Regions from separate parts of the Halobacillus amylolyticus genome, predicted to be linked through region 2. Evidence: riboswitches for the same ligand, from Rfam matches in the RefSeq annotation. Region 2 holds a riboswitch; the other holds the start of a gene.

Region 1 (5,507 bases), 830 kb from region 2:
ATCATCAACTCGCTCTTCTTACCAAGGGAGTCTTATTTGCGGCAGATTCATACTTCAGTGAATCGCAATTGCAAAAGCATAAAATCCCTTACGTAACAGACGCAGACGAAACACTTAAAAGTTTAAAAAGGCTTCTGACTATTTCTTGTGATGGGGCCTTGCCAGGACATGGCGTGTATGAAAGAAACTTCAAAGATACAGTCAAGGCTAATGTTCATTACCATAACGAATTATTACAATGGGTTGAAACCTACCTGCAAAATTACCCTGAAGGTGTAAGCCATGAACAAATTGTTTCAGCTATGTGCAATTACTATAATGTAAACGTTCAGCAGTTTTCTCAATGGCTTTTATTTAGAACGGCCGTCACAGCTTATTTATTAGCTTTGAAGAAACAAGATAGGGTGATCGATAAGATCGATGAATACCGCTGGATGTTCTTCCCCCCTAATAAGGCATAACAAAAAGTTGTTCTCCTGGTGTATATTCCGCCATGAGCACCTGGTCCACACGAGAAATGTTCTGATTGCGTAGTTCTGTTTTCAGCCAACTCTCATCAAACCCGGACTCTTTGAGGTTATCCCACAGAACTTCGCCATCACTTATAAAAATACTCGATAAGGAAACAGCGGACAAGGGAAGATTCAGGTCTTTCTTTGTTGGAGTTTGTTTATCAGATGTCTTCAATACGGAGATCGTACCGTCCGTTTCGAGAACCGCAAATTGGACATCTTTTATTGAAAAAACATCCTTAGTGCGTAACAAATGCTGAAGCTGGTTAATATCAAGCTTATTTTTCTTCAGCTGTTGCTTCATAATTTTCCCCTCATGAATTACAAGGGAAGGACTTCCCTCAAGTAAGCTTCTAGTCCCCTTAAACTTTTGAGTAATCATTTCAGTTAGATAAATAAGGATACCCCAAAGGATCACTGCAAAAGCAATTTTGGCAATACCAACTTCATCGTCATAAAGCGCATTTCCAACGAGTTCTCCTAAAACTAATGCGGAAATAAAATCAAATGCTGTTATTTGGGTGATTTGCGTTTTCCCGAGTACTTTTGTTACAAGAAAAAGGGCAACGAACCCGAATATAATTTCTACGAACATTTCCAAGTAGTCCATACCATCACCTGTCCCTCAAACTTCTAGTCTAGCTAACATTCTGGACGAGAAGGAGAATTTTTATACAAAAAAAGACCTGCCTGTAGAAAAGGCAGACCATGTGTTCATAAATCTTTAATCATTGTTACATGAGGGATGCCGGCATCCATGAATTCTTCCGACACAGTACGGTATCCGAGACTTTCATAAAAGCCTTCTGCGTGAGTTTGCGAGTTAAGCTTGGCCCTTGAATATCCTTCATCTTTAATCACTGTTTCCATGTAGTGAATGATTTGCTTGCCGAAGGAATTGCCTCTGTGAGCCTTCTCTACACAAATTCTTTCAAGCTTAGCATAATCCTCAATAAATCTGAGTCGAGCAGCTGCAAACGGTTCTCCATCAAAATACCCCACGATATGTGTAGCCTGGTCCTCGAAGGCATCATGCTCGTCTTGTTCTGAAACCCCTTGTTCTTTTATAAAAACGTTACGCCTAACACGGTGGGCATCGCTAAGTTCTTCATGTTTTGTTACTTTCCGAATATCCGGATGCATTACTGTTCACCAAACCGAAAAGTTTCGTAGACGCTCCAAGCCCCATTTTCTAATTGATAGAGGAGTTGGAAACGATCAACTTTGTCTACAATATCAAAACTATCCATACTTAAACTCCCATACACATCAGAGAACTCCTCATCGGAAAGCTTCTGAGCAATCGTGATGTGAGGAACAAAAGAATACTCCTTATTATCAGGGATAATTCCTTCGTGCAGATTCTGATTGAGTTTCACAATTTCGTCAGATGGGTCGACCTTTAAGTAAATGGTGTTAGTAACAGGTGAGAAAGAACTAACTTTGGATATCTTTATGGAAAATGAAGTTGTACTTTTGGCAATTCTTTTTAATTCAGGAATAATCGTTGATTCAAGTACCTGTTCATCTGTTTCGAAGGGCTCTTTAACAGTAATATGCGGTGGAATCAGAGCGTAATGCGGGTCATAACGTTTACGATAAGAGTTTGCCTCATCCTGTACTTTTTTTGATGGAAAAATTGCTATACCATATTTCATTCGGTTGATCCCTCCTATTTCTTTCATTACACGCTACTTGCGGCATTAGCCAAATATCGTTTGTAAAGCTCGCTTTAAATCCTGCTGCCAGGATTTCCATGTGTGGTCACCGTCGAGCTCATGAAAAACATAAGATAAAGGCTGATGTGATAAGTATTCTTTTAGATTGAGATTGGGCTTTAAGAAATCTTTTGTTGCCCCATCTGTGGTGTTTACTGAAGTCTCCTTATTTCCAATCGTATGATAAATCGACAGTGAAGATAAATCCCTCACCGTTTTTACGACCTCCATAACGTGAGGGTCAACATATGGGCTTTGCATAATGACGTTACCGAATACATTTGGAAAACGAGTGGCTGTCATTAGTGCAAGTGTACCAGCTAACGAATCGCCGACCAGTGTACGTCCATTTCCCATATAAAAGCCAGGGAGCTCCTCATCTAGAAAAGGAACAACTTCTCTTACTAAAAAGTTAACATAATCACCCTGCCTTTTTCCATCAGGATGGTATTTATCCCGACGGTCAAACTTATCATGATAATGAATACCAATAAAAATCGTATTTTCAATTTCTTTATCTGCATGAAGCTGATCACTCAGCGTTGCAGCCCGTCCCATCTGAAAGTAGTCATTTCCATCCTGCATAATGCAGAAATGGTATTTATACAGTGGCGAGAAGTTTTTGGGTGTGTACACGTTTAACGTCATTTCTTCATTTAAGTATTGGCTATTGATGCTGTACTCCTGCATTGTACCGTCTCTCCCCATTTGACCACCTCCTAACATCCGAGCAAGTTTGCTAATGGAAATTACCGCATCGTAAATCATGTAAACGTATCACTTCTATTTTATCATATAATTTTGAAAAAAAGGAGAATCGATCTTTTTTGAAAGGGAAGAAATTCATCATAAAATAAAAAACAGTGAAAATCGTTGACATCGATACGATAGCCATGTATATTAGTACTTGTCCTTACAACAAAATGTTACATAATGTGATTCCGTAGCTCAGCTGGGAGAGCGCCACCTTGACAGGGTGGAGGTCGTTGGTTCGAGCCCAATCGGAATCATCCATCAAAGTGCCGAAATGGCGCGGTTTCCTAACAAAGGGGAGGCCGCGTCATTTCTTTTGTTTTGACACTAAATGATTCAGCGTGTGGAATACACAAGAAAAAGCGAATAAAAATTATTACAATATATAAAATATTCGTATTTTATTCTAATCCCTTTAAACAAACAAGGTAAGCGCTATCATAAAGAAAAGAGATAAACTGCTTGTTTTATCTCTCTTGAGAAGTTTGGTAATATGTTTTATAATCCACTTATACAAATTTTCTTGTCTTAAAAACGAACAATACAATACTTTTTATCTACTAAACTAGTCACTTAACATTTTTATAACTAAATAAGCGTTGATTGTTATGGGTCACACTATAACAGGAGCAGTTTCTGGAGAGAATGCAACTATTGCATCGCCGAAGGGTTCACAATCTCAGGCAAAAAGGACAGAAGAATAGCAAGTACTTATTGTTATTCTGACACTTAAGAGGCTGGGGAATCCCAATCTCTTTTTTTATACTATTTTGACCAAGGATTACTAGTAATTTTTAATAAATATGAATGAGGTGTTTGATTAACATGAAGCGGATTTATAATTTTTCAGCAGGACCTTCTATATTGCCACTACCAGTATTAGAAAAGGCACAAAAAGAGTTAGTTAATTATGCGGATTCGGGAATGTCTGTGATGGAGTTAAGTCATCGATCGGAGTTATTTACAGAGATTATCATGGAGGCTGAGCAGCTGCTAAGAGAACTGATGGATATTCCAGGGGATTACAAAGTTCTATTTGTCCAAGGTGGAGCCTCGCAGCAATTTGCTATGGTACCGATGAATCTCCTTGGTAAAAGTGGGAAAGCGGACTATGTCAATACAGGGTCCTGGTCGAAGAAGGCGATCAAAGAAGCTAAGAAATATGGTGACATTCGTGTGGTTGCTTCCTCAGAGGATGCCAATTTCACTAATATACCGGTAGTCGACAGCGGAATGACTGATCCGGAAGCGGATTATGTCCATATTACGACGAATAACACAATTGAGGGAACGGCATTTACTGAAGTTCCTGATACAGGGACCATCCCACTTGTAGCCGACATGTCATCGAATATTTTGTCGGAAGAAATCGATGTCTCTAAATATGGTCTGATTTATGCTGGAGCGCAAAAAAATATCGGACCTGCCGGGTTAACCGTCGTTGTGATTCGAGAAGATTTAATTGGGAAAGCATCGGAAAACTGTCCGGCCATGCTTGATTATAAAACGCACAGTGATAGCGGGTCCTTGTATAACACTCCACCGACATTTGGCATTTACATGGCGAAACTGGTTTTTGAATGGATAAAAGAGCTTGGCGGGCTTAAGGAAATGGAGCGTATCAACCGTGAAAAAGCGCAACTATTGTACGACTTTATTGATGAATCGGAGCTGTTTACTTCTCCAGTAGATAAAGACAGTCGCTCGATTATGAATATTCCTTTTGTCAGCCCGTCGGCGGAATTAGATGCCGATTTTATTAAGAAAGCAAAGGCAGAGGGACTTGAGACGTTGAAAGGCCATCGATCTGTAGGGGGCATGCGTGCAAGCCTTTACAATGCGATGCCGATAGAAGGTGTACGGTCACTGGTCACTTTTATGAAAGAATTTGAAAATAATCATGAGTAAAGGGGAGAACAAAATGAGCACATTAACACAAGACAAATTGAACACGATTAAAACATTAAATAACATTGCTGATCGTGGCTTGGATGTATTCGAAAAGGTGAATTATACAATAGATAACGATAGTGAGAATCCTGACGCCATTGTGGTGCGCAGTTATAACATGCATGACATGGAATTTGGCAAAAATCTAAAAGCAATTGCAAGGGCAGGCGCGGGCGTCAATAATATTCCGGTCGAAGATTATACAGAACGTGGAATTGTCGTGTTTAATACACCAGGTGCTAATGCGAATGCTGTAAAGGAAATAGTACTGACTTCATTGATGGCGTTATCCCGTAATCTATTTTCCGGTGTATCCTGGGCCAGGACGTTAAAAGGAAAAGGCGAAGAGATTCCGAGTCTTGTAGAAACTGGAAAGAAACAATTTATCGGAAAAGAAATAAAAGGAAAAACATTAGGGGTGATTGGATTAGGAGCGGTCGGCTCTCTAGTAGCAAATGATGCACTAGACCTCGATATGGATGTCATAGGGTTTGACCCATTTATTTCAGTTAATACTGCCTGGAACCTGTCTCGTAATGTGCAACGTGCCATGACAATGAAGGAGCTGTTTGCC
Region 2 (5,507 bases):
TGGCTGGTTTGCTGTGATAAATAAAATAATCCGCCATTTGCAATTTGTATTGAAATTCTTGGTTTATACCTTACATCAAGCTGTTCAAGTTCTTTTTCATAATATTCTTCATCAACGTCATCTGATGTAAAAAAGCGATGCAGTAAATCTTTTTCATCCTTTAGTTGATGTAATGAGTGCACTTCCCATTGATCGTCTAAAGAAGTAAGACGTTCATTTGCATATCGAATAATGCGCTGATAGCCGCTTTCGATACGTACGATGGGTGTCATTGGGAAGCTGAAATCTGATACAGTTGATTGAAAATCAATCTCCCAAATCTTGTCCATCATTTTTGTGATCAGTGCACCGTTAATTAGATTTAATCCAATAGATAGAATTTCGTCACGCGTTTGCTTGCCACGGTAGGTCACTTTTATATTCAACACCAACCACGGATGCAGGGCTTGATTCACTGACAGGGAAGGAAGATATTCATAAAGTCTTGTCGAGTAGGAGCGGTCAATAGCTAACTGGTACATTTGATGAAGCTTTGGCGTTCCTGCGTGGAGATGGATTCCACTATCTTCCTCCATAATTCCATCCGTGAAAGTTAGGCTCATTGCCTCTCCCACCCGGTTCATCTTTTTCATATAGTGCCAATAAAATGGCCGATTCATAAGTGCTTCATCCATGTCATTTGTAAGCTGGATATGCATAGACTTGTTACTTTTCTCGGTAATGGTGCATCCATGAGTTGTAAAAAAGTCTTTAGCAAATTGAAAATACATACTAGCTGTCAACTTAATTCCCTCCGCTCATTTACGGTATATTCAACGTAGCTGACAAGGTTATTTAATTTAATGTTCATTTCTCCCTGACTTTCTGATTGCTTCATAATTGACTGAATCTGGTCGTCGAAGCTGCCGCCGGGTATATGTTCTAAAATATGGTCAAGGTCTCCGACAGCCTGTTTAAATATCTCGATTTTTTCATATAAAAGGTTCAATATTTGATCCTCAATGGTGTTTTCAATCGCAAAATTATAAATATGAACGTCTTTCTCCTGCCCGAAGCGATGTATTCTGCCAATCCGTTGCTCAAGGCGCATCGGATTCCATGGTAGGTCATAGTTGATCATATTGTTGCAAAATTGCAGGTTAATGCCTTCAGCCCCAGCTTCTGTGGTCACCATGACTTGCGCCTTTGTTTTAAAGAGATGTTTCATCCAGTCACGTTTACTCTTATTAAATTTGCCACTAAAAGGAACAGAGGTAATCCCATGTTGTTGCAGATACCATTGTAAATAAAATTGACTGGCCCGATATTCTGTGAAAATAATGAACTTTTCAGCAGATTTATCCATGATTTCAACGACCCGTTTTGCTTTAACGTGGTGGGGAAGTGTGCCTAAACGATCGATTAGTTCTGCCAACATGGTAGATTTGCCTTCTTGTTTGTTCTGCATGGATTGTAATGACATATAACAAGCTTCTCTTGTCGAACAGAGTTCTTTTGCTAACGTCAGCCATGTGAAAGAAGGAGAGTTGGATTTTAAGGCTGCAAGCTCTTCGTACATTTTCTTTTCCTCATCAGTAAAAGTAAGACGGACATTTGTCACGTGTCGTTTTGATGAATCAAGCCCTGTATCTTTCCTGCGGTTACGAATCATCAGCTTACTGAGTAAGGAATGGATATGCTGGTGGGTACCGGAATGTTCAAGGGACGTTTTACGATATTTCTTTTTAAAAGTCGTTAAATCACCAAGGTATCCGGGTTTCAAGATGGAAACTAGATTGAATAAATCACTCAAATTATTTTGGATAGGTGTAGCTGTAAGTAATAAACAATATGTTTTTTTTAATTGCTTGACGAATTGGTAATTTTTTGTTTGATGATTTTTTAATTTGTGAGCTTCGTCAATAATAATCAAGTCATAAGGGATCGACAAAATTTCCTCCTTGTGAGCTTCTCTTTTAGCCATATCAATCGATGTTACAGTAATATCCCAATCCTGCCAGGCTGCCTGTTTCTTTCGGGGAGAAAAGGCCTGAATATAAAATTTCTCGTTTAATTCTTGAACCCACTGATTTACGAGGGAAGCGGGAGTTAAGACGAGAACCTTCTTTGCCATTCCTCGAATCATGTACTCTTTTAAAATAAGGCCTGCCTCCAGTGTTTTTCCAAGTCCAACTTCGTCAGCAAGAATAGCTCGTCCATTCATTTCATGGACAACCTTTTCACATGCATCGATTTGATGATCTAGAAAATTAACATGGGGCAGATGTTTTGGGGATAGTAATCCATTAAACTCTGGGATGGACCGATATTCTAAAGCCTTGTAGCCGAGCTTAAACTCGTTCCATGAACAAAGGGAATCGGGTTGAGCAAGGTTCTCTGACAGAGAGAGTATATAGTCTTGGTCGTAATGTGTCTCAACCATTTGATCAACTCCTATACTAATAATAAAAAGAATTCATATAAATTTGAAATCGGCATTCGTTCTTATGGTAGGCTATGGTATAATGAAGCAGAAATTTAAGATAGTTTGTCACATAGCTTTACAGGTTAGTATGCCCAAATTAATCTAAGAAAATACTAGTAGCGGATGATTGCAAGGGGAGAGACTACTTTTGTGGCGCCGAAGGAGCAAGCAATCAATGATTGCGAATCTCTCAGGCAAAAAGACCTTTGTAGGACGCAACTCTGGAGAGTGTTTACGATAGGTAAACCACCCAAGAAGCAAGCGGACGAAAACGTCATTGTGTACGTTTTTAAAAACGCCAAACTTTCTGGTGAAACGGACAGAGACTCCCGATAAAGCGGTAGAGTCTCTTTTTTTATGCTTAATTAGATCTTATAGGAGTGATAGGATGACTGAATTGAAGCGTACCCCCCTTTTTTCTGAGTATAAGAGGTTAGAAGCGAAAACGATTGATTTTGGAGGATGGGATTTGCCTGTCCATTTTTCAAGTATTAAAAAGGAGCATGAAGCGACTCGTACAAAGGCAGGCCTTTTTGATGTTTCCCATATGGGAGAGGTCACGGTAAAAGGAAAAGACAGTCTTGACTATTTACAAGGGATGTTAACCAACGATGTGTCAAAGCTTGAGCCGGGAAAAGCACAATATACGATTATGTGCTATGAAGATGGTGGCACGGTGGACGATTTAATTGTTTACATGTTAGCTACAGATTATTATCTTCTTGTCATCAATGCAGCAAATCGTGATAAGGATGTGCAGTGGCTTAAGGATCATCAAAAAGGAGAAGTGACCATCACAGATGTCTCTGATGATTACGTTCAACTTGCACTTCAGGGGCCACAGGCAGAACAGGCATTGCAGCAACTGACAACTGCAGATCTGTCTTCGATTAAATTTTTCCGTTTCTTGCAGGATGTTTCGTTCAGCGGTGTTGAAGATAAGGCCATCGTTTCACGTACCGGTTATACAGGTGAAGATGGCTTTGAAATTTATCTTCCTGCTGCATCAGGTCCGGCCCTGTGGCGGGCAATTTTATCTGAAGGTGAAGCTTTCGGGGTGCAGCCAATTGGGCTGGGTGCTCGTGATACGCTGCGTTTTGAAGCTAACTTGGCATTATATGGCCAAGAACTCAGTTCTGAAATCACGCCAATTGAAGCAGGACTTTCTTTTGCTGTGCGAGTGAAGAAAGATGCAGATTTTATTGGTAAAGAAGTACTGAAAAAGCAAAAAGAAGAGGGAACAGCACGCAAGCTAGTCGGTATTGAAATGATCGACAAAGGCATCCCGCGTACCCATTATGAAATATTAGATGGTGAGAAGTCGATTGGATTTGTCACAACGGGGACACAATCACCGACACTAGGAAAGAATGTCGGTCTTGCTCTGCTGGATAGTGAATATACAGACGAGGGGACAGAAGTCACTGTTGTAGTACGTAAACGTAAGTTGCAAGCAAAAGTTGTCAAAACACCTTTTTATAAACGATAAGAATGAGGGGGAAGAGTTATGGAATTCCGTTATTTACCGATGACTGAACGCGATAAACAACAGATGATGGAAACAGTTGGTGTCAAGTCAACAGACGAGCTGTTTGCAGATATACCTGAAAATGTACGCTATAAAGGCGATTTAAATATCAAAGCTCCCAAAAACGAATTTGCACTTATGAAGGAACTCACACAGCTTGCTGGGCAAAATGTCAATCTGAAATCACATACCTCATTTCTAGGGGCTGGTGTGTACGATCACTATATTCCTTCTATTGTCGATCACGTCATTTCAAGATCTGAATTTTATACAGCCTATACACCTTATCAGCCAGAGATCTCCCAAGGGGAGCTTCAGGCGATATTTGAATTTCAGACAATGATTTGTGAGCTTACAGGAATGGATGTGGCTAACTCATCCATGTATGACGGTGGAACAGCTCTTGCTGAAGCGGTTAACCTTTCGGCTGGACAAACGAAGAAGAAGAAAGTGCTCGTCTCAAAAGCGATCCACCCAGAGTCGATGGCGGTTATCCATTCATACGTCAAAGGACCTGGGGTAGAGGTTGTTGAAATCGATCATAAAGATGGTGTAACAGACCTTGATCAATTAGAAAAAGAGTTGGATGAAGATACGGCTAGTGTAGTTGTACAATACCCTAACTTTTTCGGACAAGTAGAACCACTTCAGCAGGTGCGTTCTATTGTAGATACACAAAAGAAAGCAATGCTGATCACCTCAAGCAATCCATTATCCCTAGGATATCTCACGCCACCGGGTGAATTCGGGGCCGATATCGTTGTCGGGGATGCTCAAGTATTTGGAATCCCCGCCCAATACGGTGGACCTCATTGTGGTTATTTTGCTACAACCAAGAAACTTATGCGTAAAGTACCAGGGCGTTTAGTCGGCCAGACCAAGGATGAAGAGGGCAGAAGAGGGTTCGTTTTAACACTGCAAGCTCGTGAGCAGCACATTCGTCGTGACAAGGCGACTTCAAATATCTGTTCAAATCAGGCGTTAAATGCGTTAGCTTCATCAGTAGCCATGTCATCCCTTGGGAAACAAGGATTAAGAAAAATGGCCTGGATGAACATGCAAAAGGCGGCGTACATGAAGCAGCAGCTAGAGTCTGCTGGATTTCCCATTGCTTATCAAGGAGCATTTTTTAATGAACTTGTCGTAAACATTGGCGATCATCTTGAAGAAGTAAATAAGAAGCTTTTACAAAAAGGAATCATTGGTGGGTACGATCTTGGAAAAAACTTCGACAATTTAGCAGGGCACATGCTTGTTGCAATTACAGAAATTCGTACGAAGGAAGAAATCGATCTTTTCGTTAAAGAACTGGGGGATATTCATGGCTAATCAAGACTTTCCACTAATATTTGAATTGAGTCAAGAGAGTCGTACAGGCTTCAGCTTACCTGAGTTAGATGTGCCTGAAACGAATGTGGATGAGCAGTTAGGGGAGACCTACATTAGAAAAAATGAACCCGATCTGCCCGAGGTAAGCGAACTGCAGATCATGCGCCACTACACTGCGTTATCTAA

Evidence for each region. Region 2 has a riboswitch for glycine ahead of gcvT (glycine cleavage system aminomethyltransferase GcvT). Riboswitches for the same ligand answer to the same signal wherever they lie in the genome.
Region 1: linked by a shared signal. The riboswitch ahead of serC (3-phosphoserine/phosphohydroxythreonine transaminase) and the one ahead of gcvT (glycine cleavage system aminomethyltransferase GcvT) in region 2 are both predicted to bind glycine.

What each region holds. Positions count from the first base shown of each region.
Region 1 is NZ_CP095075.1:1,198,713-1,204,219, reverse strand. It holds gene MUO15_RS06330 (MBL fold metallo-hydrolase) at 1-461, shown strand, start outside; gene MUO15_RS06325 (DUF421 domain-containing protein) at 448-1,122, opposite strand; gene MUO15_RS06320 (GNAT family N-acetyltransferase) at 1,227-1,655, opposite strand; gene MUO15_RS06315 (YjcG family protein) at 1,655-2,170, opposite strand; gene MUO15_RS06310 (alpha/beta hydrolase) at 2,216-2,938, opposite strand; tRNA gene MUO15_RS06305 (tRNA-Val) at 3,168-3,240, shown strand; glycine riboswitch at 3,610-3,689, shown strand; gene serC (3-phosphoserine/phosphohydroxythreonine transaminase) at 3,809-4,891, shown strand; gene MUO15_RS06295 (phosphoglycerate dehydrogenase) at 4,905-5,507, shown strand, end outside.
Region 2 is NZ_CP095075.1:369,325-374,831, forward strand. It holds gene MUO15_RS02000 (YqhG family protein) at 1-782, opposite strand, end outside; gene MUO15_RS02005 (DEAD/DEAH box helicase) at 779-2,422, opposite strand; glycine riboswitch at 2,588-2,680, shown strand; glycine riboswitch at 2,684-2,789, shown strand; gene gcvT (glycine cleavage system aminomethyltransferase GcvT) at 2,853-3,953, shown strand; gene gcvPA (aminomethyl-transferring glycine dehydrogenase subunit GcvPA) at 3,972-5,321, shown strand; partial or broken gene gcvPB (aminomethyl-transferring glycine dehydrogenase subunit GcvPB) at 5,314-5,507, shown strand, end outside.